2 regions of the Catellatospora aurea genome follow, and region 2 is predicted to be linked to the other one. Evidence: riboswitches for the same ligand, from Rfam matches in the RefSeq annotation. Region 2 holds a riboswitch; the other holds the start of a gene.
The links. Region 2 has a riboswitch for cobalamin ahead of ACFQO7_RS10615 (ribonucleoside-diphosphate reductase subunit alpha). Riboswitches for the same ligand answer to the same signal wherever they lie in the genome.

Region 1 (15,821 bases), on a different contig from region 2:
CAAGGCGTGCCCGCCCGCGAGCCGGGACTACAGCTCCATGAACTCCGGGCCGCCGTCGGGCAGGGCCGGGGCGTGGCCGGCCAGTGCGGCGCGGCGGGCGAACTCGCGCAGCCCGTTGATCTGCCGACCGCCCAGCGAGAAGTCCAGCACGCGGAAGTACGAGGCGAGCGTGCCGGCGTCGAAGGGCTCCCAGCGGGCCGCCGACGCGGCGACCTCGTCCAGGTTGTCCACGCACAGGTCACGCGAGCGCAGGAACGCCTGGTGCACGTCCTTGACCAGGCCGGGATGCGCGGCGGCGAAGTCGCGCCGGACCGCCCACACCGCGAACACCATCGGCAGTCCGGTCCACTCGCGCCAGGCCTGACCGAGGTCGGTGACCGCCAGCCCGCGCCTGGGCGCCTCGAACAGCGCACGCAGCGCCGTGTCGCCGATGAGCACGGCCGCGTCGGCCTCCAGCAGCATCTGCGTCAGGTCGGGCGGGCAGGTGAAGTAGTCGGGGCTCGCGCCGTAGCGCTCCAGCAGCAGCATCTGCGCGAGCAGCACGCTGGTGCGCGAGGTGCTGCCCAGCGCGACCCGGGTGCCGTCCAGCTCCTGCAGCGGTTTGGTGGACACGACGTTGACCGACAGCACCGGGCCGTCCGAGCCGACCGCGAGATCGGGGAGCAGCAGCAGTTCGTCCGCGTGGCGCAGGTACTCCACCAGCGAGATCGGGCCGATGTCGAGGTCGCCGGCGACCAGCGCCTCGCTCAGCCGATCGGGGGTGTCCTTGCGCAGCTCGACGTCGATCAGGGCGCCTGAGCGCATCAGTCCCCAGTAGATCGGGAGACAGTTCAGGAACTGGATGTGCCCTACCCGGGGACGCTGCACCGCGTTCATGATCAGGGAGCCTACCCGCCGCGGGCGACCCTTCGGGCGGTGCCCGCGGCGGTTGTGACCTGTGGCGTGTCCGGTCAGTCGACCGGCACCGCGCGTATCTGGCAGGTGACCCGCCGTGCGTCGCCGGGCACCTCCTGGCGCTGGCTCACCTTGTACGGCTCCAGCAGTTCGGCCATCTTGTCGGTGAGCGCGGTCAGCTCCTCGGCGGTGATGACGATGCCGAATTCGCTCATCAGCGCGGCGTCGTACCACTGCGTGGTCTCCTCGTGCGAGCGCGACAGCCATCGGCGCACCCGCTCGTCGCCCTGAGCCAGGAAGACCCCGGCCACGGCGCTCTCGGCCGCGCGGGCCTCGGAACCGCCGTCCGGCCCGATCTCCAGGGACCAGCCGCGGGTGCGGGCCCGCCACACCCGTTCCCGGCCGTCGCCCCGGCTCGGCGCGTCCTCGATCAGCCCCGCCTTGGCCAGCGCCCGCAGGTGGTAGCTGGTCGCGCTGGGGGACAGGCCGACCATCTCCGCACACTCGGTGGCCGTCGCGTCCTCACCGGTGGCGGAGAGGTGATCCATGATCGCAATACGGGCCGGATGCGCCAGCGCCCGCATCACCGACGGGTCGGTGATCTTCAGCAGTCCCTCAGAGCTCACCGGTAAAGAAAATCACGTGACTGCCCGTCGATGACAGCTACCATGGTCGGTCGATTGTGAAGGGCACTGCCGACAGCGCTTATCTTCCAAGCGCAGCGCCGGGCGGCCGATCTTTCTCACCCGAGAGGACGGCCATGAGCGCCGAAGCACCGACCGCCCCTGAGATATCCACCACGATCGCGACCTCCGACGAGCTGGCCGCCGAACGCGCCCACCTGGTCACCTCGCGCGCCGCGTTGAAGGCCATGCGGGAGCGCGCCGAGCAGCTGTTCTCCGTCGGCGACCAGGTCGCCGGGGACGCGTACACCGCCGAGCAGCTCGGCCGCCAGATGGCGCAGCGCATCAAGGAACTCTCCGACGACCCGGCCGTGCCGCTGTTCTTCGGCAAGCTGACCATGGGCGCCGAGCGCTGGCACATCGGCAGGCGGCATGTCTCCGACGCGGTCGGCGAGCCGCTGGTGCTGGACTGGCGCGCGCCCATGTCGCGCCGCTTCTACCAGGCCAGCGTCCGTGATCCGCAGGAAGTGGCGGTCCGCCGCCGGTTCGGCTGGTCGCCCGCGGGGGCCGGCGGCACCACGGCGCTGACCAGCTTCGAGGACGAGCACCTCGACAGCGGCCAGGAACTGGGCACCGACAGCGCCATCCTCACCGCCGAGATCGAGCGGCCCCGCGTGGGCCCGATGCGCGACATCGTCGCGACCATCCAGCCCGAGCAGGACGAACTGGTCCGCGCCGACCTGGAGGACACCATCTGCGTACAGGGCGCGCCCGGCACCGGAAAAACCGCGGTCGGCCTGCACCGCGCCGCGTACCTGGTCTACCTGCACCGGGAGCGGCTGCGCCGGTCCGGCGTGATGATCATCGGTCCGAACCGCGCGTTCCTGCACTACATCTCCGCGGTCCTGCCCGCCCTCGGCGAGCTGGAGGTGTCCCAGTCCACCGTCGCCGAGCTGCTCGACCACCTGCCGGTCCGCGCCGAGGACGGCGTCGCGGCCGCCACGCTCAAGCACGACGCACGGATGGCGCAGGTGCTGCACCGCGCCCTGTGGGCCCGGATCGCCCGCCCCGCCGGCCCGATCACCGTCTCGGACGGCTCCTACCGCTGGCGCGTCGACGAGGGTGTGCTGCGCCGGGTCGTCGACGAGGTCCGCCGCGAGCAGCCGCCGTACGCGCTGGGCCGGGAGCGGGTGCGCGCCCGGGTGGTGGGGCTGCTGCAACGGCAGTCCGAAGCCCGCCGCGGCGACTCCCCGCCGGACTCCTGGCTGCGCAAGATGGGCAAGGTCAAGGCCGTGGCCGACCTGCTGGACCACTGCTGGCCCGCCGTCACCCCGCAGCAGTTGCTGGCCGACCTCTACACCGACGCCGAAGCGCTGAGCCGGGCCGCCGACGGGCTACTCTCCCCCGACGAGCAGGAGTTGCTGCACTGGCCGAAACCGCCGCGCAGCCTGCGTACCGCCCCGTGGACCGCGGCCGACGCAGTGCTGGCCGACGAGATCGCGGGGCTGCTCGACCGGCCCGCCGGGTTCGGGCACATCGTCGTCGACGAAGCGCAGGACCTGTCCCCGATGCAGGCGCGAGCGCTGGCCAGGCGCAGCGGCCACGGCTCGCTGACCATCCTCGGCGACCTCGCCCAGGGCACCACGCCGTGGGCCGCCCGCGACTGGCGCGACATGCTCGGCCACCTGGGCCGCCCCGACGGCCGCATCGTGCCGCTGAGCACCGGCTTCCGGGTCCCGGCCGCGGTCGTCGCGCTGGCCAACCGGCTGCTGCCCGCCCTCGACGTCGCGGTGCCACCCGCCCGCTCGCTGCGCCGGGACGGCTCGCTGGAGGTCACCGAGTCCGCCGACGTGGTCGCCGCGGCCCGGACCGCGCTGACCCGGGAGGGCTCGGTCGGCGTCATCGCCGCCGACGCGGCCGTGCCGGACGTGCTCGACGCCCTGCACGCGGCCGGTCTCGAACCGTCCGAGCTGGACGGCGACGGCCGCCTCACCGTCGTGCCCGCCACCATGGTCAAGGGTCTGGAGTACGACCACGTGATCGTGCTCGAACCCGCCGCCATCGTCGCCGCCGAACCGCGCGGCCTGCACCGCCTCTACGTCGCCCTCACCCGCGCCGTCACCAGCCTCATCGTCCTGCACACCGAACCCCTCCCGGAACCCCTGCGCGTCTGACCCGCACCGGCGCGACCGCTTGACGGCTCCGCGCGAGCAAGCATGTCCGGCTGCGTCTACATCTTTTTTGATGTGGCCACATCAAAAAAGATGTAGACGCTCACCGAGGACTACGCGGGTGCCGCTCGCAAGCCGGATCGGGTCAACGGGTGGTGGCACATAGGCGGCGGGCGTGGTCCGATATGGCGATGGGTGAGCTCTCTGTCAGCCGTCGGGGGCTGCTGGGCGGATTGACCGCCACCGCCGCGCTGGGCGCACTGTCGGCATGCGACGAGGACGCCGTCGTCGAGAATCCGCCGCCGGTGTACGCACCGCTGGACCCGACCAGCTGGGACAGCGTGCGGCGGCAGTTCCTGCTGGACACGGCCAAGGCGCAGTTCGCCGCCTTCGTGTTCGCCAGTCCGCCGGCCGACGTACGGGCGGCGATCGCGCGGCACCGCGAGGGCCTGGACAAGGACACGGTCGGCTACCTGCACGCCCAGGAGGAGAACGCCCGGCAGCGGCTGCACCTCGCGGCGGGCAAGTACCTCGGCGGATCCGGCGACCACGTCTACTTCACCGACTCGACCACGATGGGCCTCGGCCTGCTCTACGGCGGGATCGCGCTACGGCCCGGCGACGAGGTGCTGACCACCGAGCACGACTTCTACTCCACGCACGAGTCCCTGCGCCTGCGCGCGGCCCGCGACGGCGTGACGGTCCGCCGGGTGCGGCTGTTCGCCGAGCCCGCCACCGCGAGCACCGACCAGATCGCGCAGGCCGTCGCCAAGTCGCTCACCCCGGCCACCCGGATCGTCGCGGTGACCTGGGTGCACTCCAGCACCGGGTTGCGGATGCCGATCCGGGCGATCGCCGACGTGCTCTCCGCACACAACCGCGACCTGCCGCCGGACCGGCGGGCGCTGCTGTGCGTGGACGGGGTGCACGGCTTCGGCGCGGTCGACGCGAGCGCCGTCGACCTGGGCTGCGACTTCCTCGTCTCGGGCTGCCACAAATGGCTGTTCGGGCCGCGCGGCACGGGGATGATCTGGGGCCGCCCCGAGGCCTGGGCCCGGTTCCGGCCCGCCATCCCCACCTTCGAGCAGGCCGGGTTCGCGCACTGGCTGGGTTTCGACCCGGCGCTGCCCGCGCCGTCGGCGTCGCCTGGCGGCTACCACAACTTCGAGCACCTGTGGGCGCTGGAGCAGGCGTTCGACTTCCACGCCGCGCTGACCCGCGCCCGCGTCGCGTCGCGTACGACCGAGCTGGCCACCCGGCTCAAGGAAGGCCTGGCCGGGATCGACGGCGTCACAGTGATCACGCCGAAGTCTCCCGAGCTGAGTGCGGGACTCGTCTGCTGCGAGCTGAAGTCGATGAGTCCGGCTGCGGCCGTCTCGGTGCTGGCAGCCAAGGACGTCATCACCAGCACGACCCCGTACAACCCGTCCTACCTGCGGTTCGGCACGAGCATCGTGACGAACGAGGCCGACGTGGACCGGGCGCTCGCGGCGGTACGCGAGATCAGTTGACGCGGACCGGGACCACGATCGGGCCGAACTCGCCCGCGATCACCCGCACCCGGGCACGGTAGTGCAGGGCGAGCAGTTCCTCGGTCAGCACCTGCTCCGGCGGCCCGTCGGCGGCGACCCTGCCCTCGGCCAGCAGCACCAGGCGGTCGGCGTACTCGCCTGCCACGGACAGGTCGTGCATGGTGGCGAGCACGGTCAGCGCGCGTTCCTTGCGCAGCCGGTCGACCAGTTCGAGCACCTCCTGCTGGTGGCCGATGTCCAGGGCCGAGGTGGGCTCGTCGAGCAGCAGCAGCGGCGCGCCCTGGGCCAGCGCACGGGCCAGGAACACCCGCTGACGCTCGCCGCCGGACAGCGTCTCCAGCTCCCGGCCGATGAACCGGCGCAGCTCCAGGGAGTCGAGCACCTGCTCCACGATGGACAGATCCTGCGCCGACTCACGGCCCAGCGGGGCGATGTAGGGGGTGCGCCCGAGCAGCACGTAGTCGAGCACCCGCATCCCGGGCGGCACCACGGGCTGCTGCGCCACGGTCGCAACGAGCTGGGCGCGGCGGCGGCGTGGCAGCGCGCTGGTCGGCGTACCGTCGATGATGATCTTTCCGTGGTGTGGCACCGCGCCGCCCACGGCCCGCAGCAGGGTCGACTTGCCCGCGCCGTTGGGGCCGATCACGGTGACCCACTCGCCGGAGGCCACGGTCAGGTCCATGCCGTGCAGGATCTCGGCGTCGCCCAGGGTCACCCGGACGTCCTCGACGGCCAGCATCAGACGCTCACCCGCCGGGTCGAGCGCAGCACGAGGATGAAGAACGGGGCGCCGAAGAACGCGGTGACCACGCCGATCGGCAGCTCGCCCGGGGCGATCAGGGTGCGCGCGGCCAGGTCGGCCAGGGCGAGGAAGGCCGCGCCGAACAGCAGCGACAGCGGCAGGATCGAGCGGTACGAACCACCGGCCAGCAGGCGCACCACGTGCGGCACGATGATGCCGACGAAGCCGATCAGCCCCGACACGGCGACCGCGGCGGCGGTGCCCAGCGAGGCCGCGGCCAGCAGGATCAACCGGGAGCGCTGCGGGTGCAGGCCCAGGCTCGCCGCCTCGGTGTCGCCGACGCTGAGCACGTCCAGCTCCCGGCGCAGGGCCAGCACCACGACCGTGGTGACCACCGAGTACGGCAGCAGCAGCGTCACCTCGTGCCAGCCGTTGGTGGCCAGCCGCCCGAGCAGCCAGGAGTACACCTCGCGGATGGTGTCCACATTGCGCTGGAGCAGGTAGGTCTGGATCGCGGCGAGGAAGCTCGACACGGCCACCCCGGCCAGGATCAGCGTCGCCGACGAGCGGTCCCGCCCGCCGGCCACCCCGAGCAGGTAGGTGACCACGACCGCGATACCCGCCCCGGCGAACGCGGCCAGCGGCAGCACCGCCCCGGCCCGGAACGCGATCGCCATGGTCGCGCCGAGCCCGGCGCCCGCGGCGACGCCGAGCAGGTACGGGTCGGCCAGCGGGTTGCGGAAGACGCCCTGGTAGCAGCCGCCGGCCAGGGACAGCATCGCGCCGACCAGCAGGCCCAGCACCACCCGGGGCAGCCGCAGCTCGGTGATGATGGCGATCTCGCGCTCGTTCAGCCCCGACGGCAGGTCCACGCCGGGGATCAGGTTGAGCAGCTCGGCGGCGACCGAGCCGGGCGGCAGCGTCACCGGGCCCAGGGCGACCCCGGCGACGAGCGCGACCAGCACGGCTCCGATCCCGGCGGCGAGCCACCCGGGACGCAGCCGTGCCGGTCGCAGTGTCGTCACGTCAGGCCGGGACCTTGTTCGCGGCGTCGACGATCGCGCGGATCAGGTCGACGACGCGGGGACCCCAGCGCGAGGCGATGTCGTCGTCCAGCGCGATGACCTGGCCCTTGCTGACCGCGGTCATGCCGGCCCAGCCCGCACGGGCCTTGACGGTGTCCAGGCTCTGCTGGCAGCACTTGGTGTCGGCCAGGAAGATCAGGTCAGGGTTCGACTTGACCAGCGACTCGGCGGTGAGCTGCGGGTAGCCGCTGCCCTTGGTGTCGGCGGCGTCGGCCACGTTCTCCAGCCCGGCCAGCTCGAACAGCGAGCCGATGAACGTCTTCGAGGTCACCGAGTACAGCGTCGGGTCCAGCTCGTAGTAGTAGGACAGTGGGGTCGCGCGCTTGGGCAGGTCCTTGACCAGCTTGGCGATGTCGTCCTTCATCCGCTGGGCGAGCGCGGCGGCCTCGGTCTTGTGCCCGGTCAGCTCACCCAGCTCGGCGAGCTGCTGGTACGTGTCGTCCAGCGTCACGGCGGCCGGAGCCACGTACACCGGGATCTTGAGGGTGGTCAGCTGGGCGACCACGTTGTTGGCGTCGGTGCTGAGCACGACCAGGTCGGGGCTCTTGGCGGCGACGGCCTCGGCGTTGGGCTGGAAGCCGGACAGCTCCGTCTTCGGCGCGTTCGCCGGGAAGTTCGAGTTGTCGTCGGCGGCGACGACCTGGCCGCCGGCGCCGATCGCGAAGAGCATCTCGGTCGTCGTCGGCGACAGCGACACGATCTTCACCGGCTGCGCGGGCAGGGTCACCGAGCCGACGGTCACCGGGTACGCCGCGGCGGCGCTCGACGGGGTAGGGGTCGCCGGGTCGTTCGTGGCGCAGGCACCGAGCACGGCGACGAGGCCGGCGGCGGCCAGCGCGCCGAACGCGCGGCGGGACAGGAAACGGGTACGCACTGATCCTCCTATCGGTCGAGGCAGGTCCTTCGCCGACAGGGCCCGATCAGGTGGGGCAGCCCGGTCCGCGAGACGCCCTTCCTCGAGAGCGTGGTTCGCGACTGCCGCAGGCGACCTGGCTCGCCCACCGAGGTGGGATCACAGTTGCGGGACAGCGCCGGGTTCACACCGGCTTCGCTGCGGGACAGTCAGCCGACACGCTAATACACACCCGTGCCGATGCTCGCGACGCGGAGTGGAGGATGTGCGCAGGCTCATCACGCCTGGGTCTTGTGGACCTCTTCGGCCTCGGCGGCGGGCACGTCTTCGCCGGGCTCGGTCTCGCCGGCCAGGGCGGCACGCAGCCGGTCCTTCTCGGCCCTGCGGCGGTCCACCGCGCCCTCGACCTGGGCAGCCACGTCGTCACGCAGGTTGCGCAGCAGGAAATAGCTCGCCGCTGCCGAGACCAGGATGGCGATCATCAGCTTGAGCAGCATGCTCAGGTTCGGCACGAACCACAGCGCGGCGAAGACGGCCAGGAAGAGCATCAGCCTGGCGAGCGTGTACTTGACAGCAGGACTCACCGGTCCAGGGTAGCCGCCGAACCTGCCAGGCCTCGGTCAGCCCCGCGCGAGAGGCCGGTCAGCCCCGTTCGGCGGCCGCCAGGCCGAGGTGCCAGAGCACGGCGTACACCACCGTGGTGACCAGCGCGCCCAGCCCGCCGGAGACCAGCGGCGGCAATCCCGACGCCACGCCCACCGCGAGCACGCCGAGCACCACGGCCGCCAGACCGGCGGCCGGGGCCACGGCGAGCCGCCCGCGGTGGCCCGCCGCCGCCTTGAACTGCTCGACGAAGATGATCGCCGGGAAGATCACCGCGAGCCAGCCGGTGAGGTCACCGAACTCGCCCATGCCGAGCAGGGCGAACAGTCCGTCGAAGGCGACCATGCCGAGCACGCTGATGGCGAACCCGGCCAGCGCGTACGCCACCAGGTCGGTGAGCGAGACGATGCGCCCGGACGCGTCCCGCCGCGGGCCCTTGCGCTGCTCCTCGGCCGGGCTCTGCGGATCGGCCACCCGTCAGGCCCAGACCTGCTGCGGCTCGCTGCGCCGCTCGGCCATGCTGACCGGCGCGCCGTACTCCTTGACGACCTGGTAGCGGGTGTCCCGCTCGACGGGGCTGAAGCCCGCGTCCCAGATCAGGTGGAGCAGGTCGTCGCGGTGCATGGTGTTCGGCGTGCCGTACGAGTCCGCGTCGTGCGTGATCTTGTACTCGACGACCGAGCCGTCCAGGTCGTCGACGCCGAAGTTCAGCGACAGCTGGGCCAGCGACAGGCCGTGCATGACCCAGAAGCACTTGATGTGGTCGAAGTTGTCCAGCATCAGCCGGGACACCGCGAACGTCTTCAGCGACTCGGCTGGGCTCGCCATCGTGGTGCGCGCCTGGATCCGGTTGCGGATCTTGCCGTCCGCGCTGTCGTGGAAGTCGTGCTGGTAGCGCAGCGGGATGAAGACGGTGAAGCCGCCGGTCTCGTCCTGCAGCTCACGCAGGCGCAGCACGTGGTCGACGCGGTGCCGCGGCTCCTCGATGTGGCCGTAGAGCATCGTCGAGGGGGTGCGCAGGCCCTTGCTGTGCGCCAGGCGGTGGATGCGCGACCAGTCCTCCCAGTGGCAGGCGTGGTCGACGATGTGCTGCCGGACCTCCCAGTCGAAGATCTCGGCGCCACCGCCGGTCAGCGACTCCAGGCCCGCCTCCATCAGCTCGTCGAGGATCGCGTCGGCGGTCAGGCCGGAGATCTTCTCGAACCACTGCACCTCGGTCGCGGTGAACGCCTTCAGCTTGACGTTCGGCAGCGCCTGCTTGAGCTCCTTGAGCACGCGCGGGTAGTAGCGCCACGGCAGCGTCGGGTGCAGACCGTTGACGATGTGCAGCTCGGTGAGCTGCTCGTCCTTCATCTCCAGCGCCTTGGCGACGGCCTGCTCCACCCGCATGGTGTAGGCGTCCTTCTCACCAGGCTTGCGCTGGAAGGAGCAGTAGGCGCAGCTGGCCGAGCAGACGTTCGTCAGGTTCAGGTGCCGGTTGACGTTGAACATCACCCGGTCGCCGTTCTTCTCCGTCCGGACGTGGTGCGCGAGCCGCCCCAGCCAGGCCAGATCGTCACTCGCGTAGAGCGCCTCGCCGTCCTCGCGGCTGAGCCGCTCCCCGGCGTAGACCTTCTGCTCCAGCTCCCGCTTCAAACCAACGTCCATGGCAGTGAGCCTACGACGTGCCGCCGACGTGCCTGCTGCTGCCCTTGACAGCTGCTGTTCAGCTTGACGCCACCGGGACAGAAGGGTCGACAGCGATCCTGATTTCCGGTAGGAACCTTGTGGGACCAACGGGGAGGACGGGGCCAACGATGTCCAAGCGTCGCAGCGGGCAGGCTCGACGGCAGAGTCAGGTCGCGGTGGGCTCGGCTGTTCTCAGCGCGCTCATCGCCGGTGGCATCGCCATGCCCGCGGCCGCTGACCCGCCGATCGGCTCGAAGATCACCTCGATTCCCGACGCCGGTCTGCGCCCCCAGCCCGACGGGCTGCCGACGCTGCCGTTCGGCTCGCTGAGCATGCCCCGCACCCAGCCGCTGACCGCCCACGCCGCGCTGCTGGCGCAGTACAGCGCCGCCGAGCTGGAGCTGTCCGTGCTCGGCGCCCGCCGCAGCGAGCTCTACCAGGCCTACAGCAATTCGGTCGTGGCCAAGGCGATGGCCGACTACGCCTGGCGGGCCACCGCCGACACGCTGCGGGTGGCGAAGGAGGCCGCCGAGGCCGCGGCCGTCGCCGAATACCAGGCAGCCGTGAAGGCTCCGCCGCGGCTGGGCGACTCGCTCGGCGAGCTGGGTCAGCTGATCCCGCGCACCGAGTCCACGCCGGAGACCGAGGCGGTGCTCAACGACCTCGCCACCGCGCAGCAGGCCGAGCGCCAGGCCTACACGGTGCTCACCACGGCCATCACCGCCGAGCAGGACGCCTCCACGGCGTATTCGGCTGTGGAGAAGGAGTTCAAGCGCAAAGAGGTCGCGTTCCTGGAGCTGAAGCGGCGGCTCGCCGAGCTCCAGTCCGAAGCGGACCGGCTGCGCGAGATCCAGGAGCAGAACCTCGGCAACTACAGCCCAGGCAAGAGCAACGCGGGCCTGGTCGCCGCGGCCAAGGCGCAGAAGGCCGTCCTGTTCGCGCTCAGCCAGCGCGGCAAGCCCTACCGCTGGGGCGACGAGGGTCCGAACACCTACGACTGCTCCGGCCTGATGCTGGCGTCGTACAAGGCCGCCGGGATCACCCTCAACCGGGTCGCCAAGGACCAGTACTACGGCACCCGCGCCAAGACGGTCAGCAAGTACGCGCTGCTCCCCGGCGACCTGGTCTTCTTCGCCACCGACCCGAACGACTGGCGCACCATCCACCACGTCGGCATGTACCTCGGCGACGGCTGGATGGTCCACTCGCCGCGCACCGGCGACGTGGTGCGGCGCGCGTCGGTCAGCCTGGGCAGCATCGACTTCGCGACCCGGGTGGTCGACGCGGTGCCCGCCCCGAACCAGCCGAACCCGACGCACGGCCCCACGCCGTCGCCGACCAAGACCACCTCGCCGAGCCCGACGACCGGCACCTCGCCGTCCAGCTCGCCGAGCGCTCCGGCCAGCACCTCGCCGTCGCCGAAGCCGCCGGCCGAGTCGCCGTCCCCGCTGCCTCCGGCGGAGAGCCCGAAGCCGGCCGAGTCGACGTCGCCGAGCCCCGACCCGGTGCCCGCTGCGTGACGCGCGTCACCCCGCAGCAATGGCCTTTCGGGGTGACGCCCACTACACCGTCGTGTTATTCGGGCGCCAGTGACCGCAACGCCCGGTACACTCATCGGGTTGTTCTGGGCGCGCTCGGCGCGCTTTTGAGCGTTCCTGCGGGTGACTTGCAGCGGCACGAGGCCGCGCGGCGCGGGGATGCGCCACCCGAGAGGTTTCGCTTTGACTATGCACGACCCTGCCCTGTTCCCGTCCGTCTTCGAGATCAACATTGATACCGAGGGCAAGGCCGCGGCCGCGAAGGCCGCCGCCGAGACGGACGCCGCAGCGGCGACCGCCACCACCGTCACGGACGTCGTCGAGGCTGCGGACACCGCCGCCGACGAGGCCGTCACGGAGCGCGTCCCGACCTTCGCCGAGCTCGGCCTGCCGCGTGCCATGGTGCGCGAGCTGACCCGGGCCGGCATCACCCAGCCCTTCGAGATCCAGGCCGCGACCCTGCCGGACGCACTGGCCGGACGCGACGTGCTCGGCCGTGGCCAGACCGGCTCCGGCAAGACCCTCGCTTTCGGACTGCCGCTGCTGGCGCGCATCGCCGAGGGCAAGCCGGCCCGCCCGCACCACCCCAAGGCCCTGATCCTGGTGCCCACGCGCGAGCTGGCCATGCAGGTCGCGGACGCGCTGCGCCCGCTGGCCAAGGCGATGGAGCTGTACACCGGCACCGCGGTCGGCGGCGTGCCGTACGACCGGCAGATCCTGGGCCTGCAGCGCGGGCTCGACGTGATGATCGCCACTCCGGGCCGCCTCGGCGACCTGATCCAGCGCGGCGCCTGCGCGCTGGACGACATCGAGGTCACCGTCCTGGACGAGGCCGACCAGATGGCCGACATGGGCTTTCTGCCCGACGTCACCGAGCTGATGGCCAAGACCCCGGCCGGCGGCCAGCGCCTGCTGTTCTCGGCCACTCTCGACGGTGACGTGGACACGCTGGTCAAGCGGTTCCTGAACAACCCGGTGACGCACTCGACCGCCCCCGCGGAGGCGTCGGTGTCCACCATGGACCACATGATGCTGCTGATCCCGCCGCAGGAGAAGTTCAAGGTCACCGCGGCGATCGCGAACCGTCCGGGTCGGACGATCATGTTCGCGCGCACCCAGATGGGCGTGGACCGCCTGGTGGAGCAGCTGCGCGAGGTCGGCGTGCGGGCCGGCGGCCTGCACGGCGGCAAGACCCAGAGTGTCCGTACGCGGACCCTGGCGCAGTTCAAGGAGGGCCGGATGAGCGTCCTCGTCGCCACCGACGTCGCCGCCCGCGGCATCCACGTCGACGGCGTCTCGCTCGTCGTGCACATCGACCCGCCGAAGGACCCCAAGGACTACCTGCACCGGGCCGGCCGCACCGCCCGGGCCGGCGAGTCGGGCGCGGTGGCCACCCTGGTGCTGCCCAAGCAGCGCCGCTCCACCATCTCGATGATGGAGAAGGCCGGCGTGGCCAAGCCCGCCGAGCACCGGCTGCGCGTCGACGACCCGAAGCTGGTCGAGCTGACCGGCGCCCAGGAGCCGTCCGGCCGTCCCGTGGTGGACGAGCCGGAGCCGCGCTTCCAGCGGGGCGGCCAGCGCCGCGACGGTGGACGCGGCTACGGCGACCGCGGCCCGCGCCAGTACGGCGACCGCCCGTTCCGCGAGCGCTCGTTCGGCGACCGGCCGCAGGGTGACCGCCCGTTCCGCGAGCGCACCTACGGCGACCGCCCCCAGGGTGACCGGCCGCAGGGTGACCGGCCGTTCCGCGAGCGTTCCTACGGGGACCGCCCGCAGGGTGACCGGCCGTTCCGCGAGCGCACCTACGGCGACCGCCCCCAGGGTGACCGCCCGTTCCGGGCTGAGCGTTCGTTCGGCGACCGCCCGCAGGGTGACCGCCCGTTCCGAGGCGACCGCCCGCAGGGTGACCGCCCGTTCCGAGGCGACCGCCCCCAGGGTGACCGCCCGTTCCGCGAGCGCACCTACGGCGACCGCCCCCAGGGTGAGCGCTCGTACGGCGACCGCCGCAACGCCGGCTGACCTGTAGCAACCTCGAAGGGCCCCGGTCCACCGCAATCGCGGCGGGCCGGGGCCCTTCGGTTTTGCGTTCCGCTCACTCCTGCCAGGTTCCGGTGGCCAGGAAGGTGCGCACCGTGGCCAGCGCTTCGGTGAGGTCGAGGTTCTGGTCCTTGAGCCACGTGTTGTCGTAGTAGGTGTGCGCGTACCGCTCGCCGCCGTCGCACAGCAGGGTGACCACGGACCCCCGCTCGCTGCGGGCCAGCATCCCGGCGATCAGCCCGAACGCTCCCCACAGGTTGGTGCCGGTCGAGCCGCCCACCCGGCGGCCCAGCACCTCGGAGGCGACCCGCATGGCGGCCAGCGAGCCCGCGTCGGGCACCCGGACCATGCGGTCCACCACGTGGGGCTGGAAGGACGCCTCGACCCGGGGGCGGCCGATGCCCTCGATCCGCGAGCCCTTGCCGGTGGTCACGGACACGTCGCCGGACTCGTACGACGGGTAGAAGGCGGAGTTCTCCGGGTCGACCACCAGGATCTTCGTGCAGTGCCGCTGGTAGCGGACGTACCGGCCGATGGTGGCCGAGGTGCCGCCGGTGCCCGCGCCGATCACGATCCAGTTCGGCACCGGGTGCCGCTCCAGCTCCATCTGCTGGAAGATCGACTCGGCGATGTTGTTGTTGCCGCGCCAGTCGGTGGCCCGCTCCGCGTAGGTGAACTGGTCCATGAAGTGCCCGCCGCGGTCCTCGGCCAGCCACCGCGCCTCGACCACGACCTGCGCCGGATCGCTGACCAGGTGGCACTCGCCGCCCTGGAACTCGATCAGCTCGATCTTCTCCTTGCTGGTGGAGGCCGGCATCACCGCGATGAACGGCAGCCCCAGCATGCGGGCGAAGTACGCCTCGGAGACCGCGGTCGAGCCCGAGGACGCCTCCACCACCGTGGTGTCGGGCCGGATCCAGCCGTTGCACAGGGCGTAGAGGAACAGCGAGCGGGCCAGCCGGTGCTTGAGCGAGCCGGTGGGGTGTACCGACTCGTCCTTGAGGTAGAGGTCGATGCCCCAGTACGGCGGCAGCGGGAACGGCAGCAGGTGCGTGTCGGCGCTGCGGTTGGCGTCCGCGACGACCTTGCCGATCGCCTCCGTCACCCAGACGCGGTCGTTGTCCGAACACCGATCAAGCTGCTCCATGCCCCGGACCGTAGCACCAAACGAACGCCGGTCAGCAGGTCCGCTCAGCTCATCAGCGGGCGGGGACGGCCCTCGAAGGTGGTGGACAGCGCGATGGCGGTGCGGGTGCGGGCCACTCCGCGGGTGCGCGACAGCTGCACGATCAGCTGCTCCAGCTCCGCGATGGTGCCGACCCTGGCCTTGACCAGGTACGACTCCTCGCCGGCCATGAAGTAGCAGGACTCGATCTGCTCCAGTCCCTGCAGGGCCGCGGAGACGTCCTCCATGTCGACGGCCGGGTCGGCGACGATGCCGATCAGCGCGGTGACGCCGAGGTCGATGGAGCTGGGCTCGACGTCGGCGTGGTAGCCGCGGATCACCCCGGAGGCCTCCAGCTTGCCGACCCGGTCGTGCACCGCCGGCGCGGAGAGGCCGACCTGGCGCGCCAGCTCCGCGTACGAGAGGCGGGCGTTGTTGCGCAGCAGGTCAAGCAGGTTGCGGTCGATCGCGTCCACACAGAGCACCTTAGAGGCAGTTTCTTCCAGAGTGGGCACGGAGGGGCGCATCTTCGGGCAATATACGAATGAGGTTCGCAACATATGGATGCGAACCCCCCAAAAGGTGCATACGACCATTTTAGGGACGCCTGCTAGTGATGGTGCTCTAATTGGGCGTACGTCCCAGCGGAGGCGGCAACCGGGTGCGCCCGAACCAACTCCGTCGACGCAAGGAGGTGGGCGTGGACACAGGAGATCGCCTGTTGACACCTGGCGAGGTGGCCGCGCTGTTCCGGGTCGACCCAAAGACGGTGACCAGGTGGGCAGCGGCCGGACGCATCGGCAGCATTCGCACGCCGGGCGGCCACCGCCGGTTCCGCGAGTCGGAGGTGCGGGCACTGCTCGAGGGCGAGGGCGAGTTCGACGAGGACAACCCCCCGGGCAGCCCGGCA
Region 2 (15,821 bases):
CGGTGCCCTGCGCCGCGCCGCCGCCGCAGCCGTTGTCGCTGGTGTAGTTCTTGGTGCCCCAGTAGAGCGCGGTCACGCCGTTGAACTTGATCTGGATGGCGGAGCCGCCGGAGCGCTGCTCGTAGTGCAGGTGCGGGCCGGTCGAGCCGCCGGTGGTGCCGACGTACCCGATCACGGTGCCGTACTTGACGGTCTGGCCCACGGACACGTTGAACGAGTTCAGGTGCGCGTAGTACGTCGTGTAGCCGCTGCCGTGGTTGATCCGCACGTACTTGCCGTAGCTCGTGTCACCGAGGTTGGTGACCACGTCCACGGTGCCGGGCGCGCTGGCCACGACCGGGTCGCCCTGGTCGTCGGTGCGGTTGAAGTCGATGGCGTTGGCGGGGCTGTGGTTGGTGCGGGTCTGGCCCGACCACACCTGGTTGCAGGGGAAGGGGACCTTGAAGGTCGGGGCGGCCATCGCCGGCGAGGCCTCGACCAGGACTGCCGCGGCGACCGCCACGGCGGTCACGGCCAGCCCCAGGAAACGCTTGACGTGCACTGGGTGCTCCTCTGGTGAAGTGGTTGCGGGGGTAAAGGGATCAGGCGCAGTGTTCGAAGCCGGAGGTGTAGCTGGTGCCGCCGGCGCTGCCGCCCCACTTCACGCAGTCGGGTGCGGTGCGGATGACCGGCCCTGCGTAGTAGGAGAAGCTGCCTGAGTCGGTGGTTCTACTGGATCCCTGCGGCTCCAGGAACGCGCTGGTGGTGGTGGGGGTGCCCACGCTGGCCATCTTCAGGGTGATGACGCAGTTCTGGCTGGTGGAGCCCTTCCACAGCAGGTTCGCGGTGCCCGCGCTGCCGAGTTTCACCGAGTCGATGACCTGGAACCCGCTGCCGCACTCGGCCGCCGGGTCGTACGACGTGGCGCAGTTGTTGCTGGTCACGTTGGCCGAGCCGTAGCCGAAGGTGCTGCCGTTGAAGACGGCCTTGATGATGTGCGACTGCGACCGGTCCGGGTAGCGCACCTCGTAGTGCAGGTGCGGCGAGATGCCGTTGCCCGGCTTGCTGGTGTTGCCGACCGAGCCGATGGCCTGGCCGCGCAGCACCGCCTGGCCCGCGGTGACGGCGCGGGTGTCCAGGTGCGCGTAGTAGGTGAAGTAGCCGCCACCGTGGTCGATGACGATCAGGTTGCCGTAGCCGTTGACGGAGCCCTGGTGGGCGGAGACCTCGACGGTGCCCGCGGCGGCGGCGACCACGGTGTCGCCGAGGTCTGCGGTGGCGGTGGAGCCGCGGTTGAAGTCGATCTCCCAGGAGACGTGGGCGCTGCTGCCGGTGCTGTTGCCGTTCCACGTCTGGCCACAGGGGAAGGGCAGCTGGAAGGCGGGCGCGGCCTGCGCGGGGCTGCCGAGCAGGACCGCACCGGCCAGGCCTATGACCAGCGCTGCGGCGCCGGCGAACAGTCGTGTTGGTCGCATATGGACGATTCCCTTCCGTGGGGTGGTGGAACAGGAGGCCCGTGACTGCGGGGTGTGTTCACAGCGTTGCGACAAGCTCTCCAACGTTTCTCCAGAACCCCTACAGCCGTTCAGCCGAGTGCTCTGGTCCGATCAGCCGAGCGCGCGTAGGCTCAGGCGATCGATCACGGATCGTGTGGGTGGGTTTGGCGTGTCGGACCGGCTGGAACTGCGCATCCTGGGCTCCTTCGAGTTGACCCTGGGCGGCCTCGACGCACCTGTCGGCGGTGTGAAGCCGCGCCAGCTGCTGGCCACCCTCGCGCTCAACCACGGCCGCACCGTGTCGGTGGACCAGCTGATCGAGGTGCTGTGGGGGCAGGACCCGCCCCGGTCGGCGCTGGCCAACGTGCAGACCTATGTCAGCGCGCTGCGCACCCGGCTGGGTGAGGACCGGCTGCGCAGGCAGGCGCCCGGATACCGGCTGGAGCTGGACTGCGGCGAGCTGGACCTGTTGCGCTTCGAGGAGTACGCCCGCGGCGGTGACCCGGACAGCCTCGACGCGGCCCTGGGCCTGTGGCGCGGTGAGCCGGTCGAGAACCTGCCCGCCTCACCGCTGTGGCGTGCGGAGATCGACCGGCTGGTGGAGCGGCGGCGGGCGGTCCGGCAGACCCGGGCCCGGCTGCGCATCGAGGCCGGGCAGCCCGCGGCGGCCGTCGACGAGCTGCGCCGGCTGATCGCCGAGGAGCCGCTGCGCGAAGAGGCGTGGTCGCTGCTGGTGACCGCGTTGCGCGACGCGGGGCACCGGGCCGAGGCGCTGTCGGCGTACGCCACCGCGCGCCGCACCCTGACCGAGGAGCTGGGCGTGGAGCCGGGCGAGCCGCTGCGCCGCCTGCACCGCACCCTGCTCGTCGAACAGGAGGGCCCGGCGGTGCTGGGCACCCGGCTGGACGGCGCGGCCGCGCTGGTGCTGCGGGGCCTGGCCCGGCTGGGCATCCCCGCCGCACCGGGCTGGGTGCCGGCCGCGCTGCTGGACCGGCCGGATGCGACGGAGGTGCTCGGCGCGCTCGACCGGGCCCGGCTGCTGCGGTCCACCGGCACCGACGACCTCGACCAGCCGCGCTACGGACTGCCGGTGCTGGTCGGCCTGCTGGCCCCGGACCTGCCCGGGGAGGCGATCGGCGCGGCGCTGACCCGCGCGCTCGGCGGCTACCTCACCCTGGCCGAACGTGCCGCCGCCGGGCTGCCGCGGCAGGTGTTCGGCCCCGGCGTCACCGTCGCGGCACGCTGGCCGGTGCCGGGTGCCGCGGAGCTGGCCGGCGATCCGGTGCGCTGGTTCGCGACCGAACGCGACGCGCTGCTCGGCGCGGTCGAGGCGGCCGCCGCCAACGGGCTGTCCGATCTGGCCTGGGAACTCGCCCACGCCATGGTGGCCTGGTGCGACATGGGCGGGCACACCGCCGAGTGGGAGCAGACGCACCGTACGGCGCTGTCGGCCTGCCGGGCGCAGGGCAACCTGCTCGGTGAGGCGGTGACCCTGCGCGGGCTGGGGCAGCTGCACCTCTACCGGGACCACTACGAGGAGGCGGCGGAGGCGTTCAGCCGGTCGCGGCTGCTGTTCGCCCGGCTGGGCAACCTGTGCGGGCAGGCCGCGGCGCTGGCCGGGCTGGGCACGGGGCACCGGATCCGGGCCGAGCACGACGAGGCGCTGGACTGCTACCGGCAGGCGCTGGAGGCATACCGGCTGCTCGGGCACCGGCACGGCGAGGCGTACTCCCGCGGGGCGCTGGGCATGGTGTGGCTCGCCAAGGGCGATCTCGCCGAGGCGTACCACGACTTCACCGCGGGGCTGGCGCTGGCTGAGGAGATCGGTGACGAGCACCGGGCCGCGCTGCTGACCCGCCAGCTGGGCCTGCTCCGGCTGCGCAACGGCGAGCCGGCCCTCGCGCGGGCGGACCTGATCGCGGCGCTGGACCGGTTCGCGGTGCTCGGCGACGCCCACTGCGAGGCGTACTGTCTGACCGATCTGGCCTCGCTGGAGGCGCCCGAGGTGGCCGTGCAGCGGCTCACCCAGGCCCTGGAGATCTTCGAGCGGATCGGCGACCGCCGCGCCCAGGCGCAGACCGCGCGCCGGCTGGGCGAGCTGCACCGCGGCGACGAGCGGTTCGGCCTGTCCGACGCGTACCTGGCCGAGGCCCGGCGACTGCAGTCCACCGTGGAGATGGCACGCGTTCATCCGATGTGAGCACCCACCTGACCGGGGGCCTGGCCGGTATTGACCGGTGAAGGGATCCATCAGGTGAAGGGAGTCGCACCATGCGCAAGACCATCGTCACTCTGATCGCGGCTTTGCTGGCCGTAGCCGCCACGGGCGTCGGCCTCGCGGTCGCCGGACCGGCGTCGGCCGCGCCGAAGTACTCGATCGAGTGCTGCTGACCGGCTGACCCGGCTCACCGGCCACGGAACGTCCGCCGGTACGACGACGGTGAGGTGCGCATGCACCTGCTGAAGTGGTGCCGGAACGTGGCCGGTGAGTCGAACCCGACCGCGGCGGCGACCTGCTCGACGGGGGAGTCGGAGGTCTCCAGCAGCGGCAGGCTCGCGGCCACCCGCTGGTCGATGAGCCAGCGGATCGGGCTGGTGCCGGTGTGCCGGGCGAAGTGGCGCAGGAAGCTGCGCGGGGACATGCGTGCGTGTGCGGCCAGCAGGTTCACCGTGAGCGGCTCGGTCAGGTGGTCCAGCGCCCAGGCCATCGCGCGGGCCACGCCGTCGTCGTCGACGACGTCGCGCACGGGCAGTTCGATGAACTGTGCCTGACCACCGTCGCGGTGCGGCGGCAGCACCAGCCGCCGGGCGACCGTGTTGGCGATCTGCGCACCGTGGTCGCGGCGCACCAGGTGCAGGCACAGATCCAGCCCTGCCGCGCTCCCCGCACTGGTGATCACCTGCCCGCTGTCGACGTAGAGCACGTCGGGGGTCACCTCGACCAGCGGGTGGCGCTCGCGCAGCAGCGGTGCGTACTTCCAGTGCGTGGTGGCCGCCCGGCGGTCCAGCAGGCCCGCCGCGGCCAGCGCGAACGCGCCGGAGCAGATGGAGACCATCCGCGCGCCCCGGTCGGCGGCGGTGCGCAGGGCCTCGACCAGCGCGGGGGAGACCTCGGCACGGACGTCGGCGACCCCGGGCACGATCACGGTGTCGGCGGCGGCCAGCACGTCCAGGCCGTGCCGGGCGGTGATCGAGAAGCCGCCGACGGCCGCCATCGGCTCCGGCGTCTCGGCGCAGACGTCGAGGTCGTACCAGGTGACGTCGAGTTCGGGGCGGGGCAGGCCGAACACCTCCACCACGCAGCCCAGCTCGAAGGGCGCCATCCCGGCATAGGCCAGCACCGCGATCCGGTGCCGGGCGCGGGTCTCCAGTGTCACGGGCGTACCCATGGCGAGATCTTAGCGGACAGCGGCGTTCTCGCCACTTCTGGCGATCCGGCCTGCTCGACAGGATGGATCCAGTGACCGACCAGAAGGAGCCGCACATGTCCGCCGTTGCCACCACCTCCGCAGTGCTCGGCATTCCGCCGGCCGCCGCCGACGTCGCCGCCGCGCACTTCGCCGCCCGCCTGTCGTTCGAGGCCGACGTGTCCGATGTGCACGCCGACCTGGCCTCGGGCGCGCCGGGCTTCGTGCTCGTCGACTCCCGCTCGCTGGAGGCGTGGGAGCAGGGGCACCTGCCCGGCGCGGTGCACCTGCCCACCGCCGAGATCGCGGCACGGGCGGCCGAGCTCGTGCCGGCCGGCAGCGTCGTGGTCACCTACTGCTGGGGGCCGGGCTGCAACGGCGCGACCCGGGCCGCGCTGGCCTTCGCCCGCCTGGGCTACCAGGTCAAGGAGATGCTCGGCGGGTACGAGTACTGGGTCCGCGAGGGATTCGACACGCAGACGTTCCTCGGGCTGCGCAAGAACGACGTGGACCCGCTGACGGCCCCCGCGAGCGGCGCGGCCTGCGCCTGCTGACCGCCCGCATCGATGCCGGTGAGGGTGGGCCATCGACGACACGCCGAGCCTATATGGGGCCGCTGTTGTCTGCGTGCCACTAGATGTAGTGTGAAGGCATCGCTGGTCCACCCCTCCGGCCCCCTCGGGGCCGGGTTTCGGGGTGCGCGCGAGCCGCCGTCAGGCGGCCCGCGCTGAGGGAATCCGGTGCGATTCCGGAGCTGCCCCGCAGCGGTGAGTGGGAACGAAGCCGTCCCGCCCTCCTCCCGCGAAGAGGGGAGCGGACAGCACTGGGCCGGTCCGGCCTGGGAAGCGACGGCGTAGGGGGTCCACGGCAGCACGGTGTCCGCACCACGCCGCCAGGCCGCGCCCACGAGCCCGAAGACCTGCCGGCGTGCGTGCCGCGGACGGTTCCGCGACGCGCCCGCGACCCACTGTGCCGACCGCGCCGTTGCGCGGCGGGGCGGGGGGCCGCGACACCGGACCGCGCGGGATGGTCCTCGGTGGATGGCGTGCGCCCGGACCAGCCGGGTCGGTGCCGTTCGCGTGCCCTCCCGCGCTTCGACGAGGGGGAGCGCACACTTTGACCAGCACCACCTTCCGCAACACCGCCGACGCCGGCACCGCCGACGCGGAGCCGCTCACCGCGTCGCTCGCGACACTGCTCGCCGAGGCGGCGCAAGGGCTGCCCGATGTGGACCACGCGGCCGTGCTGACCCCGGTGGCGGCCGGCGTCTGGCCCGGCGCGACCGAGGCCGACCTGCGCTTGCGGGCCGTCGAGACGGCCGCCGCCCTGGTGGCCCAGGAGCCGTCGTACAGCCGGCTCGCGGCGCGGCTGCTCACCGTGCACATCACCGCGGAGGCGGCCACTCAGGGTGTCACCGACTTCCCGAGCTCCGTGCGGGCCGCGCACACGGCCGGGCTGCTCGCCGACGACCTGGCTGCCTTCGTGGCGGCCCACGCGGACGAGCTGGCCGAGCTCGTCGACCCGGCCGCCGACGATCGCTTCGAATACTTCGGGCTGCGTACCGTCTACGACCGCTACCTGCTGCGGCACCCGATGACCCGCAAGGTGCTGGAGACACCCCAGCAGTTCCTGCTCCGGGTCGCCTGCGGCCTGACGGGCGAGGTCGGCGACGCGGGCACCGCCGGGCGGCGGCTGCCGGGCAGCACCGCCGAGGTCGCGCGGCTGTACGCCATCCTCAGCCGCCTGGCGTACCTGCCCAGCTCGCCGACGCTGTTCAACGCCGGCGCCCGGCGTCCGCAGCTGAGCAGCTGCTTCCTGCTGGACTCGCCGCGCGACGAGCTGGAGTCGATCTACGAGCGCTACGGCCAGATCGCGCGGCTGTCCAAGTACGCCGGGGGCATCGGGGTGGCGTGGAGCCGGATCCGGTCGCGGGGCTCGCTGATCCGCGGCACGAACGGGCTGTCCAACGGCATCGTGCCGTGGCTGCGCACGCTGGACTCCAGCGTCGCCGCCGTCAACCAGGGCGGCCGGCGCAAGGGCGCGGCCTGCGTCTACCTGGAGACCTGGCACGCCGACCTGGACGAGTTCCTGCAGCTGCGGGACTCGACCGGCGAGGAGAGCCGGCGCACCCACAACCTGCACCTGGCCAACTGGGTGCCGGACGAGTTCATGCGCCGGGTCGAGGCCGACGCGAGCTGGTCGCTGTTCGACCCGAAGGACGTGCCGGAGCTGGTCGACCTGTGGGGCGAGGAGTTCGACACCGCCTACCGGGCCGCCGAGGCCGCCGGGCGCGCGGTGCGCACCGTGCAGGCCCGCGAGCTGTACGGCCGCATGATGCGCACCCTGGCGCAGACCGGCAACGGCTGGATGACGTTCAAGGACGCCGCCAACCGCGCCTGCAACCAGACCGCGGTCGCCGGCAACACGGTGCACCTGTCCAACCTGTGCACCGAGATCCTGGAGGTGACCAGCGACGGCGAGACGGCGGTGTGCAACCTCGGCTCGATCAACCTGGCCGCGCACCTCGGCGGCGACGGCGTCGACTGGGACGCGCTGCGCGACACGGTGCGCACCGCCGTACGCGTGCTCGACCGCACCATCGACCTGTCCTACTACCCGACGGGTGAGGCGGCCGGGGCCAACAACCGGTGGCGGCCGATCGGCCTGGGCGTGATGGGCCTGGCCGACGTCTTCTTCGCGTTGCACCTGGACTTCGACTCGCCCGAGGCGCTGGCCCTGTCCACCCGCATCGCCGAGGAGATCGCGCTCGCGGCGTACGACACCAGCGCCGACCTGGCCGCCGAGCTGGGCGCGCACCCGTCGTACGCGGACACCCGCGCCGCCCGCGGCGTCCTGCACCCCGACCACTACCCGGACGCGACCCGCACCCGCCCCTGGGCCTGGGACGAGCTGGCCGCCAAGGTGGCCCGCACCGGCCTGCGCAACTCGCTGCTCATCGCGATCGCGCCCACGGCCACCATCGCCTCGATCGCCGGCTGCGCCGAGTGCATCGAGCCGCCGGTCGCGAACGTCTTCAAGCGCGAGACCCTGTCCGGCGAGTTCCTCCAGGTCAACCGCTATCTCGTCGACGAACTCAAGGCCCGCGGCCTGTGGAGCGCCGCCCTGCGCGAACGCATCCTCGCCGCCGAAGGCTCCATCGCCGCGATCCCCGAGATCCCCGCCGAACTGCGCACCCGTTTCCGCACCGCCTGGGAGCTCCCGCAACGCGCCCTCATCGACCTGGCCGCCGCCCGCACCCCCTTCATCGACCAGTCCCAGTCCCTCAACCTCTTCATGGCCTCCCCCGACATCGGCAAACTCTCCTCGATGTACGCCTACGCCTGGCGAAAAGGCCTCAAGACCACCTACTACCTCCGCTCCCGCCCCGCCACCACCATCACCCCCACCACCGTAAGGAAGGGCACCTTCCCATCGGTTTCCGTAGCGGAAGGGCACCTTCTTAACGCTCCGGCGGGCGCGGGCAGCAGCGACGGGGCGCTGCTGGGAGCGGCGGCCGTGGGCGCGGCGTCGGCCGGTGAACCGGCGGTGCCGCTCGGCGGCGCCGTGGCGGCCGGCGGCGTGCCCGGGCTGCCGGCGCAGCCGCTGCGGACCGCGACCAGCCTGATCAACCTGAACTTGGAAAACCCTGAGATCTGCGAGGCCTGCCAGTGACCACCGACGCCAAGAAGATGCTGCTCGACCCGGGCCTCGACCTGACCCTGCGGCCGATGCGCTACCCCGACTTCTACGAGCGCTACCGCGCCGCCATCCGCAACACGTGGACGGTGGAGGAGGTGGACCTCGGCAACGACCTGCCCGACCTGGCCTCGCTCAGCGACGGCGAGCGGCACCTGGTCAACCGCCTCGTCGCGTTCTTCGCCACCGGGGACACCATCGTGGCCAACAACCTGGTGCTGAACCTGTACCGGCACATCAACGCGCCCGAGGCCCGGCTCTACCTGAGCCGCCAGCTGTTCGAGGAGGCGGTGCACGTCCAGTTCTACCTGACCCTGCTGGACACGTACCTGCCCGACGACGCGGAGCGGGCGCAGGCGTTCGCGGCCGTGGAGAACATCCCGTCGATCGCCCGCAAGGCGCGGTTCTGCTTCGAGTGGATCGACTCGGTCTTCGACCTGCCCGAGCTGGTCACCGCCGACGACCGGCGGCGCTTCCTGCTCAACCTGATCTGCTTCGCGGCCTGCATCGAGGGCCTGTTCTTCTACGGCGCCTTCGCGTACGTCTACTGGCTGCGCTCCCGCGGCCTGCTGGACGGGCTGGCCGCGGGCACCAACTGGGTGTTCCGCGACGAGTCCATGCACATGGACTTCGCGTTCGCCGTCGTCGACACGGTGCGCGCCGAGGAGCCGGAGCTGCTCGACGACGAGCTGGGCAAGGCGGTGACCCGGATGCTGGAGGACGCCGTCGACGCCGAACTGGCCTTCGCGGAGGACCTGTGCGGCGCGGGGCTGCCCGGCATGACCCTGGCCGACATGCGGGAGTACCTGCAGTACGTCGCCGACCAGCGGCTGGCGCGGCTGGGCCTGCCGGCGCGGTTCGGGTCGAGCAACCCGTTCCCGTTCATGGCCCTGCAGGACGTGCAGGAGCTGGCCAACTTCTTCGAGCGCCGGGTCACCGCCTACCAGGTGGCGGTCCCCGGCACGGTCAGCCTCGACGAGGACTTCTGAGCCTCAATTCCCGGCCAGAATCGCGCTGAAGCGCTTCTCGGCGAGGTCGAACTGGGCGAAGATGTGCGCCTTGACCTCGCCGAGAAGCGGCGTGTCCGGCCGGGCCACCAGCTCCCGCAGCAGCGGGACCAGGGGCTGGTACTTGGTGGCGGCGCGCAGCACCTTCGGGCCGATGGTGTGGATGACGCCGACCCCGTTGTCGGTGAAGTCGGAGACCTTGATGATCCGCGCCCACGGGTCCACGTCCAGCGACTCGACCACGTGCTCGCGATACTGCTCGTCCTTGTCGCGGTCGAGGTCGTACTCCGGGTTGGTGACCGCGTTGACCAGCTGCGCGACGCGGGGGCCGAAGCGTTCGGCGAGCACCGCCAGCGCCTGCTCCCGGGGCGGCGGACCGCTGCGGTGCGCCTGGCCGACGATGCCCCACGGCTGGTCCTCGACCGAGTCGTGCAGCAGGGCGGCGACCAGCACGTCCCGGTCGGTGATCCGGTAGTAGGTGATGATCCGGATGGTGACCCGCAGCAGGTGGTTGAGGTACGGCTCGCGTACCCGCCGCTGCTCGGCGTGCAGCCGGCCGGCCAGCTCCAGCGCCTCGGCGAGCACGGCCTGGTCGGCCGCGGGCAGGCGCTGGATCTCCAGGGCGAACCGGTCCCGCAGGCCCTGCTCGCCGAGCACCTCCGTGATGGCGTGCAGCGGCATGGTCATGAGGTAAGCCGGGGCGTCCATGCCGCCGTTTATATCGGATCAACGCCGTCCGCGCTTCCCTCTGATATGGACATACGCGGATACCGTGTGCCCGGTGTCGGGGTGCCGACTCAGGCGCGCGGTATCCGCGTACGGGCGGTGCGGTCAGCGCGGGATCTTCGTACGGTTGCGGTCGGCCAGCGACCTGGCCAGGCTGAACGGCGGGTTGACCAGGGGCGGGGCATCGGCGCCGCGCGGCGCGGGGATGACGGTGGCGGGAACCTGCGCACGGTGCTTCACCCGGCTGGCGTCCGCGCCGTCGAACTCCTCCTGCGTCATCGCCTGCAGGGCGTTGAACGTCACACCGATCAGGCACAGCGCCGACAGCAGCACGATCGGCACGATGAGCACGAACGGGCTGAGGCCCTCGACCTGGCCGGTGCCGCCGACGTCCAGCGTGATGCGGATCGCGGCCATCGCGGTGTAGTGCATGCCGCACACCGCGACGCCCATCACCGCCGCGGCGGCCGTGATGGCGCGCATGCCGGAGACGGTCACGGTGAACCACAGCGCGACGGTCGCGGCCACGACGGCGATCAGCACGGACGCGGCCACCAGGCCGAAGTCGTAGCTGACCCGGCCGGCGACCCGCATCGCGGCCATGCCGCTGTAGTGCATCGCCACGACGCCGAGGCCGGTGAAGCCGCCGCCGGCCACGATGCGCAGCGCGGACCGGCGGCCCTGGCCCGCGATGAACAGGCCGATGCCCACGGTGAGCACGGCGAGCGCGAGGCTGATGAAGGTGACGACCGGGTCGTAGCGGACCGGGCTGTTCGGCACGTCGAAGCCGATCATCGCCATGAAGTGCATGAGCCAGATGCCGGTGCCGCCGATGGAGAGCGCGGCGATCACCAGCCAGCGGGCTCGCCGGCCGGCGGTGGGCGCGCGGCGGGCGCGGGCGGTGCAGACCAGGCCGAGCATCGAGCCGATGAAGGCCATCACGTACGCGGTCACCGGGTTGAACCAGCCGTACGCGAAATGGTGCACTTCTGCCATGGGAGTGCCTCCGGGAGGTTAGGAGGATGCCATTGGCCCATGAATGATGCTCACTCAATCGCACAGCGTGTCCGTGTCCGCACTGTCGATCACCGCTGGCGTGCGCCGGGTAGCGTCAGCGGCATGGCAGGCACGAGTGCGTCGGTGGTCGCCCTGGTCGGCATCGACGGCTCAGGCAAGACCACCCAGGCGGTACGGCTGGCCGCGGCGCTCTGCGCGGCCGGGGTCACGGCCCGGTACGGCCGCAACGCCGGCGGCCGGCGCTTCCTGGGGCGGGTCGCCCGCAAGCTGGGCCGCGACGACGCGGTCTCCCTGCTCGGTCGCCGGGGCCTGCTCACGATCGAGGCGGTGCTGCGCTGGCTGGCCATCGCCCGATCGCTGCTGACGGCGCGGCTGACGGGGGCGGTGGCGGTGATGGACCGCTACACCCCCTGCCAGCTGGTGAGCATTCGGGCACATGAGGGCGGCGAGTGGCTGGCCCGGACGGTACGCGCGGCTTATGCCCCGTTCCCCCGCCCGGCTGTCATCATCTTTCTCGACGTCCCGCCCGAGGTGGCCTATCACCGGGTGGAGCAGCGTGGCGACGACCACGAGGACATCGAATATCTGAACGCGAGCTACGCGGCCTACAAAGACGTACTGTCGGATGCGGTACACGTCGACGGCAGTGGCGATCCCGATGCGGTCGCCCAAGCCGTCTGGGCGGTCGTTTGGCCGGTCGTGAAACGTGGTTTGGCAGTTGACGTGGGGCGGTCCTGAAAGTAAGTTTCAATCGTGGCGAAGAAGTCGAAAGTTTCCGAGGAGAATGACAGCGTCTCGCGCGCGGGTCAGGAACCTGTCGGGCTGATCGTTCAGATCAATGGTCTGCTGCCCGCGCTCTCCCCGGCCGAACAGCGCGTGGCACGGCTCGTGCTCGCCGATCCGGCCGCCTCGGCCCGCCGCACCATCACCGACCTGTCCGCCGCTGCGGAGACCTCCGAGGCGACGGTCATCCGGTTCTGCCGGTCCATCGGCATGTCGGGCTACCCGCAGCTGCGCATCCGGCTCGCTGCCGAGGCCGCGCGCCGGGTCGAGCCGGCCGACTCGCGGGTGGTCGGCGGGGACATCCCGCCCGGCGCCGACATGGCGCAGATCATCGCCACCATCGCCTTCAACGACGCCCGCGCCGTCGAGGAGACCGCCGAGCAGCTCGATCCCGAGGTCTGCGACAAGATCGTGGATCTACTGGTGAAAGCGTCCCGGGTCGAGGTCTTCGGGGCGGGCGCGAGCGGCTTCGTCGCCGCCGACTTCCAGGCCAAGCTGCACCGCATAGGCCGCGTCGCGTACTACTGGCCCGACCTGCACACCTCGCTCACCTCGGCGGCCCTGCTCGGCCCCGGTGACGTGGCGCTGGGCATCTCGCACACCGGCACCACCGCCGACACCATCGACGTGCTGGAGCGGGCCAAGGCGGCGGGCGCGGTGACCGTCGCGCTGACCAACTTCCCCCGCTCGCCGATCTGCGACGTCGCCGACTTCGTGCTGACCACCGCGGCTCGCGAGACCACCTACCGGTCCGGCGCGATGGCCAGCCGGCTCGCCCAGCTCACCGTCGTGGACTGCCTATTCGTCGGGGTGGCCGCGCGCACCCGCAGCAAGGCCCGCAAGGCGCTGGAGGTCACCGCCGAGGCGGTGCGCGGACGTCGCATCGGAACTGCCCGCCGCCGGTCCGGCGATGCCTGAGTTGCCCACCGGCTCCCTCCCGGTCCGTGTCGACGCCCCCACCGAGCAGCGCTACGCCCCGAGTGCCGACCTCGACCTGCTGGGCGCTCGGCAGATCCTGCAAGTGATCAACGAGGCCGACCGCACGGTCGCCGAGGCGGTCGGTGCGGTGCTGGACCCGCTGGCCGTGGTGGTCGAGGACGCCGTCGCGGCGCTGCAGCGCGGCAACCGCGTGCACTACGTCGGCGCGGGCACCTCCGGCCGGCTCGGCGTGCTCGACGCCGCCGAGCTGCCGCCGACCTTCAACGCCCCGCGGACCTGGTTCTGCGCCCACATCGCGGGCGGCCCGGGCGCGCTGCTGGCCGCGGTCGAGGACGCGGAGGACGACACCGCGGGCGGGGCCCACGAGATCGCCCGGTGCGCCCGCACCGGCGACGTGGTCGTGGGCATCGCCGCCAGCGGCCGCACGCCGTACGTGCTCGGCGCGCTGCAGGCCGCGGCCGAGCTGGGCTGCCGGACCGCCCTGATCGCGGCCAACCCGCACGCCGCCGCCGCGGAGTGGGTGGACGTGTTCATCGGCGTCGACACCGGACCCGAAGTGATCACCGGATCTACCCGGATGAAGGCCGCCACCGCGCAGAAACTGCTGCTCAACGCGTTCTCCAGCGCGGTGATGGTGCGCCTGGGGCGGGTGTTCTCCAACTTCATGATCGACATGGTGCCGACCAACGCGAAGCTGCGCGGCCGCATGCTGAACATCCTCGTCGAGGCGACCGGCCACAGCGAGGACGAGTGCCACCGCACCCTGGACGCGGCCGGCGGAGACCTGCGGGCCGCCCTGGTCGCGCTCCTGGCCGACCGCGAGGTGGCCGCCGCCCGAGGCGCGCTGGCCGGCCACGGCAACCGGGTCCGCGACGCCGTCGCCGCCCTCACCGACTGACCGCATTTGCCCGTCGTCAGGGTCGGACCGACCCGACCGGCCCGTCCTGACCGCATTCACCCGTCATCGGGGTCCGGGCAGGCCCGACGGCCCGTTCCGGCACGGTCCGCCGCCCATGATCGTCCGCCGGGCCGGATGGACCCGCCGGGGCCGTGCCCGGTGCGGCCGGTCGCCCATGATCGTCGGACTTGCCAGGCGCCTGTGCGTATCTTGAGCCCGCTTTCGTCCATGTGCCCGGCAAGTCGAATGACCTTGGTGTGCGCTGCGCCCGGCTTGCGCGACTAACCCGAAAGCCGGACCCCATTCGTGGGGAGTTCATGGCCGAATGGGTGTGCTTTCCCCTCGGTGGGGTATACGTGTCCTGCGTTCGGGTGGGACAGGTGTGGAACCGTGCAATAGCGCGCGGGCTCGGACGTCACAAGAAATGGCGACGCAGGTCACAGCGTTGTAGTGAGGTGGATCGCTGTATCCTGGGCGGCTCCGTGGTGTCATAAATGGGGCATTGCGGACCGGTCGGCTCGCTTCCAGCGAGTCGCCAAGTCGGTATCAGCGAGTTCACAGCTTTTCGTGACAGTTTCGATGAGCAACGCGGAATCATCTCCGGGCGTCATCTGTTGTGAAGGTGTCAGTACCGCAAGGCCCTGCGGCGATTACGTGGGAGGGACCCGAACGTGGAGAACATGACCATGCTGCGCACCGACCAGGTGGCTGAGGAGCGAGACCTCGTCGGTGTATATCTGCACGAGATCTCGCGTACTCCGCTGCTGGACGCGGCGCAGGAGGTCGACCTCTCTAAGGCGATCGAGGCAGGACTATATGCTGAGCATCTGCTGGAGGCCGACAAGCTCAAGCGCGGCCTGAAGCGCGACGAGCTGGAGAAGCTGGTCGCCGAGGGCGAGCACGCCAAGGACCTGTTCATCCGCGCGAACCTGCGCCTGGTGGTCTCGATCGCCCGGCGTTACGTGCGCTCGGGCATGCCGATGCTGGACCTGATCCAGGAGGGCAACACGGGCCTGGTCCGGGCCGTCGAGAAGTTCGACTACGTGAAGGGCTACAAGTTCTCCACGTACGCGACCTGGTGGATCCGGCAGGCGATCAGCCGGGCCATCGCCCAGCAGGAGCGCACCGTGCGGCTGCCCGTCCACCTGGTGGAGGACGTCAACCGGATGCGCAACGTGACCCGACAGCTCACCCGTGAGCTGGGCAGCGACCCCGAGCCGGACCAGATCGCGGCCGCGCTGGGCGTCACCGTCGAGCGGGTGACCGAGCTGATCCGCTGGTCGCAGGACACCGTCTCGCTGGACACGCCCGTGGGCGACGACGGCGACACCAACCTGGGTGACCTGGTCGCCGACCGCGACACGCCCAGCCCGGAGGAGATCGTCCTCTCGGCGCTGGAGCGCCAGCGGATCGAGGGCCTGCTCAACCACCTCGACGACCGTTCCGCCGGCATCATGCGCGCGCGGTACGGCCTGGAGGACGGTCGCGAGCACTCGCTGACCGAGGTGGCGTCGCGCTTCTCGCTGTCCCGTGAGCGCATCCGCCAGCTGGAGATCCAGGCGCTGGGCCGGCTGCGCGAGCTGGCCCGCGCGGAGGGCCTGCAGTCCGTCTGACCCGACCCGCTCCCTGCTGACGCAGAAGCCCTCTCCCGAGTCCGGGAGAGGGCTTCTTGCCGTGCTGACCGGGTTACACACGCACCCGGCCGTAGCCGTAGGGACTCATCATGTCGACGCTGGCGACCTTGACCACCTCGCCGGTGGTCGGCGCGTGGATCACCTTGCCGCTGCCGACGTAGATGGCCACGTGCCCCAGGCCCGAGTAGAAGACCAGGTCTCCGGGCAGCAGCTGGGATCGGCTGATGTGCGCGACCTCA

Region 1: another riboswitch for cobalamin. It lies ahead of ACFQO7_RS13755 (ABC transporter substrate-binding protein); the one in region 2 lies ahead of ACFQO7_RS10615 (ribonucleoside-diphosphate reductase subunit alpha).

Annotation. Positions count from the first base shown of each region.
Region 1 covers NZ_JBHTAC010000011.1:167,779-183,599, forward strand. The annotation lists gene ACFQO7_RS13725 (menaquinone biosynthetic enzyme MqnA/MqnD family protein) at 28-876, opposite strand; gene ACFQO7_RS13730 (metalloregulator ArsR/SmtB family transcription factor) at 951-1,520, opposite strand; gene ACFQO7_RS13735 (HelD family protein) at 1,655-3,691, shown strand; gene ACFQO7_RS13740 (aminotransferase class V-fold PLP-dependent enzyme) at 3,880-5,199, shown strand; gene ACFQO7_RS13745 (ABC transporter ATP-binding protein) at 5,192-5,959, opposite strand; gene ACFQO7_RS13750 (FecCD family ABC transporter permease) at 5,959-6,987, opposite strand; gene ACFQO7_RS13755 (ABC transporter substrate-binding protein) at 6,989-7,906, opposite strand; cobalamin riboswitch at 8,010-8,149, opposite strand; gene ACFQO7_RS13760 (DUF4229 domain-containing protein) at 8,179-8,484, opposite strand; gene ACFQO7_RS13765 (hypothetical protein) at 8,543-8,977, opposite strand; gene mqnE (aminofutalosine synthase MqnE) at 8,981-10,150, opposite strand; gene ACFQO7_RS13775 (C40 family peptidase) at 10,300-11,691, shown strand; gene ACFQO7_RS13780 (DEAD/DEAH box helicase) at 11,869-13,728, shown strand; gene cds1 (L-cysteine desulfhydrase Cds1) at 13,802-14,893, opposite strand; gene ACFQO7_RS13790 (Lrp/AsnC family transcriptional regulator) at 14,938-15,387, opposite strand; gene ACFQO7_RS13795 (BldC family transcriptional regulator) at 15,612-15,821, shown strand, end outside.
Region 2 covers NZ_JBHTAC010000008.1:119,275-135,095, forward strand. The annotation lists gene ACFQO7_RS10590 (peptidoglycan DD-metalloendopeptidase family protein) at 1-541, opposite strand, end outside; gene ACFQO7_RS10595 (M23 family metallopeptidase) at 582-1,454, opposite strand; gene ACFQO7_RS10600 (BTAD domain-containing putative transcriptional regulator) at 1,645-3,675, shown strand; gene ftrA (transcriptional regulator FtrA) at 3,881-4,864, opposite strand; gene ACFQO7_RS10610 (rhodanese-like domain-containing protein) at 4,960-5,436, shown strand; cobalamin riboswitch at 5,613-5,803, shown strand; gene ACFQO7_RS10615 (ribonucleoside-diphosphate reductase subunit alpha) at 5,999-8,554, shown strand; gene ACFQO7_RS10620 (ribonucleotide-diphosphate reductase subunit beta) at 8,572-9,567, shown strand; gene ACFQO7_RS10625 (HD domain-containing protein) at 9,571-10,293, opposite strand; gene ACFQO7_RS10630 (MHYT domain-containing protein) at 10,417-11,307, opposite strand; gene ACFQO7_RS10635 (dTMP kinase) at 11,431-12,066, shown strand; gene ACFQO7_RS10640 (MurR/RpiR family transcriptional regulator) at 12,082-13,029, shown strand; gene ACFQO7_RS10645 (N-acetylmuramic acid 6-phosphate etherase) at 13,022-13,948, shown strand; gene ACFQO7_RS10650 (sigma-70 family RNA polymerase sigma factor) at 14,629-15,561, shown strand; gene ACFQO7_RS10655 (C40 family peptidase) at 15,635-15,821, opposite strand, start outside.